Regions from separate parts of the Chromobacterium sp. W521 genome, predicted to be linked through region 2. Evidence: riboswitches for the same ligand, from Rfam matches in the RefSeq annotation. Region 2 holds a riboswitch; the other holds the start of a gene.

Region 1 (3,400 bases), on a different contig from region 2:
TGACGTTGGGCGGCGCGAACACATCCTGGCCCAACTGGCGATTGAGACCGGCCAGCGCGCGCCAGTCCGGTGGGCTGAGGTCGAAAGTCACCAGGGTGCCTATGGTCAGCTCCAGCGGTGATTTCACCAACTGGCCCTGGCTGTTCCAGAACTGTGGGCTGAGCAGCAAGGCGCGCAGCAAGGGTTTGATCTCGTAACGACCATTGCGGAAACCGCTGGCCAGCCGCTTGACGGCGGCCGGGTCCGGCTTGGGCGAGATAAAGGCTTTCCACAGTTTGGCGGTGATGAATTCGGCGGTGGCCGGCTGCTGCAGCAGCAGGTCCAGCACGGCGTCGCCGTCGAAGTTGCCGCGCTGGCCGAAGATCAGCTTATCGCCGTCGTCGTGCAGTTTGGGGCGGTTGACGAAACGGTCGTCCCGGTCCAAGCCCCAGCCGGTGAAGGCGCGGGCGGCCTCGCGGATATCCTGTTCGCTGTAATGGCCTTCGCCCAGAGTGAACAGTTCCATCACCTCGCGAGCGAAGTTCTCGTTTGGCTGGCCCTTGCGGTTATTGGCGGTATCCAGGTAGCGCATCATCGCCGGATCGCGTGCGATGGCGTGCAGCATGTCGCCGAAATTGCCTAGGGCGTAGCGGCGCAGCAGCAGGTTCTGCTGGTACATCATTTGCGGCGAGCGCACCTTGTCCAGCGCTGAGACAAAGTGGTTATGCCAGAACAGGGTCATTTTTTCACTGAGCGGCGATGTGGTGTAGCGCATCTCGTTCAGCCACCAGCCGCGTAGTTCCACCGCGTGCTCGGCGCGTGCCTTTTGCAAGGCTTTTTTCTCTTCTTCGCTGAGATTGGGCTGCCCCGGCCGCTCGAAGGCTTCGTTCACCCAGGCCGGCGGCGGCGTGTCGGCGCTGGCGCGGGTATTGGCCAGCAGCCGGTCCACCGCGGCTTCTCTGCTTAGCGGCGCGTACACGGCGATTTGAGCCGGGTTGGCGCCGAAGCCGGTGCGAGACAGCAAGTGGCGAGCGCCGGCGATGCCGATGCCGGCCTGGGCTAGAGCGGGCAAGCTGAGAACGGCCAGCAAGACTCCAGCCTTGGCGATGACACGAATGGCGCCCGCCGCTTTTGTCAGCGGCCGGCAAAGGATTTGCATGGGGTTCAAGCATGGTCTCCCGACGCGCCCGGAGCGGGCGCAAGCCTATTTAGCTTAGAAGGCGCTTGTCATCGGTGTGTTAAGGCGCCGCCCGACTCTGTTAAAGAGTGTTGGCTGTCAGCGCGCGGCAGCTGGGGTATACTGGCCGGCTGTCACCAGGGGTGCCCGCGCGCGGGCTGAGAAAATACCCTGCAACCTGATCTGGGTCATGCCAGCGGAGGGAGCGTGATGCGCGGGCGCTGCCCGCATTCCGCTTGCTCCGGCCAATAGCCATTGTGTACGGAGATGTCCATGAAGTGTTTTCCCTCTTTGATCGCCGTTACGCTGGCGACGGTCAGTCTGGCCGCGTCGGCGGCCGAACTGCGCGTGCTGTCGCACAGCTCGTTCACGGTGTCCAAGCCTCTGCTCGCGGAGTTTGAAAAGCAGAACGGCGCCAAGGTGTCCATCATCAAGGCCGGAGACGCCGGCGAGATGCTGAACAAGCTGATCCTGACCCGGGCCAATCCCATCGCCGACGTGGTGTTCGGCATCGACAACAGCCTGATCGGCAAAGCTCAGCAGGCCGGCGTGCTGGCGCCGGTGCCGGCGGCGCTGGCTCAAGGCGGCAAGGCCGCTTTGCCGGGCGCTGTCAGCATAGATTACGGCTACGTCACGCTCAATTACGACAAGGCCTGGTTCGCTCAGCGTCAATTGGCCTTGCCCAAGACCTTGGAGGATTTGACCAAGCCGGCCTACAAGAACCTGCTGGTGGTGCAGAATCCGGCCACCTCCAGCCCTGGGCTCGCCTTCATGCTGTCCACCGTCGCCGCGATGGGCGAGGACAAGGCCTTCGCCTTCTGGGGCCGCTTGCGCGACAACGGGCTGAAGGTCAGCAAAGGTTGGAGCGAGTCCTATTACACGGACTTTTCCAAAAACGGCGGCAGCCGGCCGCTGGTGGTCAGCTACGCCACCAGCCCGGCCGCGGAGGTGTTCTACAGCAAGCAGAAACTGAACGACGCGCCCACCGGCAATCTGCCCTTGAAAGGCGGTGTGTTCCGTCAGGTGGAAGGCGCGGCTCTGGTCAAGGGCGGCAAGGAGGCGGCGCTGGGCGAGAAATTCATCGCCTTCCTGCGCTCCGAGGCGGTGCAGAAGGATGTGACCACTACTATGTGGATGTATCCGGTGATGGACAAGGTGGCCTTGGATCCGGTTTACCGCTTCGCCGAGCAGCCGACCGCGCACGACACTCCGGACAGCAAGGTGATCGCCGAGCGCTCCCGGCAATGGGTGTCCCGCTGGACTCGGGTGGTATTGAAGGGCGGGCAATGATTCCGGATATCGAAACACCGCGGCTGCTGTTGCGTCATCTGGACCCGCAAACGCTGTGGCTGTGCCTGGCCGGCCAACCGGAAACGGCGGCCGAGCTGCTGGGCGCGCCGCTGGCGACGGAATGGCTGAACGAGCAGGACTTGATGGCTTTGCGGCTGGACGATATCGAACGCCAGCCCGATTACGCGCCCTGGTCGGTGCGCGCTTTGCTGCGTCGCGAGGATCTGACGATGGTGGGCCACGCCAACTTTCACTCCTTGCCCGGCCATCCTTATCTGGGCGGTTACGGCGACGTGGAACTGGGCTATACGATTTACCCGGCGTATCGCCGCCAAGGCTACGCCCGCGAAGCGGTGCTGGCGATGGGCGCCTGGGCGGCCCGGGCCGGCGCGCCGCGGCTGGTGCTGTCCATCGCGCCGGATAACCTGCCTTCGCAATGTTTGGCTGAGGCTTTGGGCTTCGCCAAGGCGGGCCAAAGCGAGGACGAGGATGGCGTGGAGGATGTATTGACCGCCTGTTGGCCGTTGAAGGGAACGCAGTCTTGATGCTGAGCGGTAGGAGCCGCCTATTGCTGGCGGCGCCCCCCTTGCTGTTTTTGCTGGCCATGTCCGCCTTGCCGTTGGCGCGCTTGTTGCAGGAGGGCGGAGAGCCGCTGTCCTTCGGTTTGCTGAGCGATCCCTATCTGCGCTGGCGCATGTTGTGGTCGGTGCTGCAGGGCGGCGCGACTTGCTTGCTGGCCTTGTTGCTAGGCGTTCCGGCGGCGTGGGCGCTGGCCCGATTCCGTTTCGTTGGGCGCGGCTTGGCGCTGCGCCTGCTGATGTTGCCTTTTGTGATGCCCACCTTGGTCGCCGGGGTAGGAGTGCTGGCGCTGTTCGGCCCGCGAGGATTGAGCGGGCTGAATCTGCAGGACTCGCCCTGGCTGTTGCTGTACGGCAATCTGTTTTTCAATCTTCC
Region 2 (3,400 bases):
AGTATCACCACGCGGACATCGGCCGGCGCGGTGAAGGTCAGCGCGTTGAAGGTCAACGGCGCAGGCGGGAAGAGGACTTTGCCCTGCGCTTGCTGAGCCTGTAGTTCCCTGTCGATGCCGGCCAGTTGCTGTTGAATGTCCGGTGTTGACAGCACTTGTTCCCAAGCCGGATGAACGCGGGCCAGGGCGGGAGACAGGTAAGACAATGCTTGCATAGAAAATTACGGCTCTTGCTATCGTGAGGGGAATTGGAATCCGGCAAACCGGTTTCGTTCCATGAAAAAGCCGTTCCCTCGGGAACGGCTGGCGATGCGCGCTGATGGCGGGCGTGTCAGTAGCGCGCCATTTGCGGGTCCACTTCCGCAGCCCAGGCTTCCACGCCGCCGGCCAGGCTCAGCACCTGTTCGAAACCGGCGTCCAGCAGGAAGCGCGCCACGTGCGCGCTGCGCACGCCATGGTGGCAGATCACCACAATGGGCGCGTCCGGCAGTTCGCTCATGCGCAGCGGGATCAGGTTCATCGGAATGTGCAGCGAGCCGGGAATCATGCACAGCTGCACTTCCCACGCTTCGCGCACATCCAGCAGCACCGGGGGCTCCGCGGCGGTGTCGGCCAGCGCTGCCGCCAGATCGCGGGCGCGGATTTCCTGGACCATCAAAACGCGAAGCGTTCCGGTTCCACCGCTTCCGCCTTGGCCAGGCGGGCGATACAGGTTTCGAATAAACCGGTTTCGCTGAAGCTGGATTCGGTTTCGCGCTTGATCAGCTTGCAGGTCATCACCGGCAGATCGCCCACCACCATGATCAGGCGGCCGCCCACGGCCAGCTGGTCTTTCAGTTCCTGCGGCACCACCGGCAGAGAACCGCCGACGACGATCACGTCGAACGGCGCTTGTTGCGGCAGGCCCAGCACGCCGTCGCCTTCCACCAGCGTTACATTGGAGATGCCGGCCTGCTTCAGGTTGGCCGCTGCGGTTTCACGCTGGGCAGGGTCGATTTCCACGCTGTAAACGTGTTGGCCCAGCTTGGCCAGCAAGGCGGTCAGATAGCCGCTGCCGGTGCCGATTTCCAGGATTTTGTCCCGGGGCTGGATGGTGGCGTCTTGAACCAGGCGCGCTTCCATTTTGGGCTGCAACATGAAGCTGCCGTTGGGCAGCGGCAGCTCGGTGTCGACAAAGGCCAGGCTGCGTTTGTCCGCGGCGACAAACTGTTCGCGTTTCACGTGAAACAGCAAGTCGAGCACGTTCGTGTCAAGTACGTCCCACGGACGAATCTGCTGCTCGACCATGTTGAAACGGGCATTCTCAAAATCCATCAGCTCACTCCGGAGGGGCTTGTCGCCGCAAGAAAAACGCGGCGGCGTGTCATGACGATAACTTGCGATTATCCCACATTTGCCGTACCTTCACAGCATCGCTAGGGGTCCTGCGCGACGGTCGGAAAGATGATCCATATCCTTGAAAGGATAGGATAATCGTTAAAGATTGTTGCGCGGGTGAGAAACACCCTTGGAACCTGACCCGGATAATACCGGCGTAGGGAAGCGTAAGCTGCTTTCGGCCCGACCTTGTCGGACTGGCCCGCAGCCCGCCCAGGCGGCGGCCCGCTCCTTGCGCCATTCATCGACCAGGAGAACCGCCCGATGAACGCGCCCGCAACACAGAAGCCTTCCATGGTGGTGGATACCGCCGCCATTCAGCCCTTGCCCAATTCCCGCAAGATCCATGTCGTTGGCAGCCGGCCTGACATCCTTGTGCCGATGCGCGAGATCAGCCAGAGCGACACGCCCACCCAGTTTGGCGGCGAAGCCAATCCGCCTATCACCGTCTACGACACCAGCGGTCCTTATACCGACCCGGACGCGCGCATCGATATCCAGAGCGGTCTGGCGCCGCTGCGCGCCGGCTGGATCGCCGAGCGCGGCGATTGCGAGCAGCTTGCCGGCTTGTCCAGCGAATACGGCCGCGCCCGAGAGGCCGACCTCAAACTGGCCGAACTGCGCTTCAATCTGACGCGTAAGCCGCGCCGGGCGTTGCCGGGCCGCAATGTCAGCCAGATGCATTACGCGCGCCGCGGCATTATCACGCCGGAAATGGAGTTCGTCGCCATTCGCGAAAATATGCGGCGTCGTGAATATCTGGATTCGTTGCGCGAAGCCGGCGGCAAGAACAGCCGGTTGGCGGAACTGATGACGCGTCAGCATCCGGGCCAGGCTTACGGCGCGGCGTTGCCGGAGGAGATCACGCCGGAATTCGTGCGCGCGGAGATCGCCGCCGGCCGCGCTATCTTGCCGGCCAACATCAATCACCCCGAATCCGAGCCCATGATCATAGGGCGCAATTTCCTGGTCAAAATCAACGGCAATATCGGTAATAGCGCGGTAACGTCTTCGATCAGCGAAGAAGTGGATAAAATGACCTGGGGCATCCGCTGGGGCGCGGATACCATCATGGACCTGTCCACTGGCAAGAACATCCATGAAACCCGCGAATGGATCATCCGCAATTCCCCGGTGCCCATCGGCACGGTGCCCATCTACCAGGCGCTGGAGAAAGTGGGCGGCAAGGCTGAAGACCTGAACTGGGAAATCTTCCGAGACACTCTGATCGAACAGGCGGAACAGGGCGTCGATTACTTCACCATCCACGCCGGCGTATTGCTGCGCTATGTGCCGATGACCGCCGGCCGCATGACAGGCATTGTGTCGCGCGGCGGCTCCATCATGGCCAAATGGTGTTTGGCCCACCATCGCGAAAACTTCCTCTACACGCATTTTGAGGATATCTGCGAGATCATGAAGGCTTACGACGTGGCCTTCAGTCTGGGCGATGGCCTGCGGCCGGGCAGCGTCTGGGACGCCAACGACGAGGCGCAGTTGTCGGAGTTGAAAACCTTGGGCGAGCTGACCCAGATCGCCTGGCGGCACGATGTGCAGGTGATGATAGAAGGCCCCGGCCATGTGCCGATGCAGTTGATCAAGGAAAACATGGACAAGGAGCTGGAGTGGTGCCGCGAGGCGCCGTTCTACACCCTGGGGCCGCTGACTACCGACATCGCGCCCGGTTACGATCACATCACCTCGGCGATAGGCGCGGCGCAGATAGGCTGGTACGGCACCGCCATGCTGTGTTACGTCACACAGAAAGAGCACTTGGGCCTGCCGGACAAGAACGACGTCAAGGAAGGCATCATCACTTACAAGCTGGCCGCGCACGCGGCGGACTTGGCCAAGGGGCATCCCGGCGCGCAGATTCGCGACAACGCCTTGTCCAAGGCGCGGTTTGAGTTCCGCTGGGAAGACCAGTTCAATCTGGGCTTGGATCCGGACAAGGCGCGGGCCTTCCACGATGAAACCCTGCCCAAGGACAGCGCCAAGGTCGCGCATTTCTGCAGCATGTGCG

The links. A riboswitch is a leader RNA that binds a small molecule or an ion and turns the genes downstream of it on or off. The one in region 2 is predicted to bind thiamine pyrophosphate.
Region 1: another riboswitch for thiamine pyrophosphate. It lies ahead of ACUXV1_RS02380 (thiamine ABC transporter substrate-binding protein); the one in region 2 lies ahead of thiC (phosphomethylpyrimidine synthase ThiC).

Annotation. Positions count from the first base shown of each region.
Region 1 is NZ_JBRBAF010000001.1:495,740-499,139, reverse strand. Features, by position in the region: gene ACUXV1_RS02385 (DUF1800 domain-containing protein) at 1-1,138, opposite strand, end outside; TPP riboswitch at 1,286-1,379, shown strand; gene ACUXV1_RS02380 (thiamine ABC transporter substrate-binding protein) at 1,430-2,446, shown strand; gene ACUXV1_RS02375 (GNAT family N-acetyltransferase) at 2,443-2,991, shown strand; gene ACUXV1_RS02370 (ABC transporter permease) at 2,991-3,400, shown strand, end outside.
Region 2 is NZ_JBRBAF010000007.1:101,733-105,132, forward strand. Features, by position in the region: gene ACUXV1_RS12475 (uracil-DNA glycosylase) at 1-215, opposite strand, end outside; gene ACUXV1_RS12480 (rhodanese-like domain-containing protein) at 332-655, opposite strand; gene ACUXV1_RS12485 (protein-L-isoaspartate O-methyltransferase family protein) at 655-1,314, opposite strand; TPP riboswitch at 1,408-1,558, shown strand; gene thiC (phosphomethylpyrimidine synthase ThiC) at 1,672-3,400, shown strand, end outside.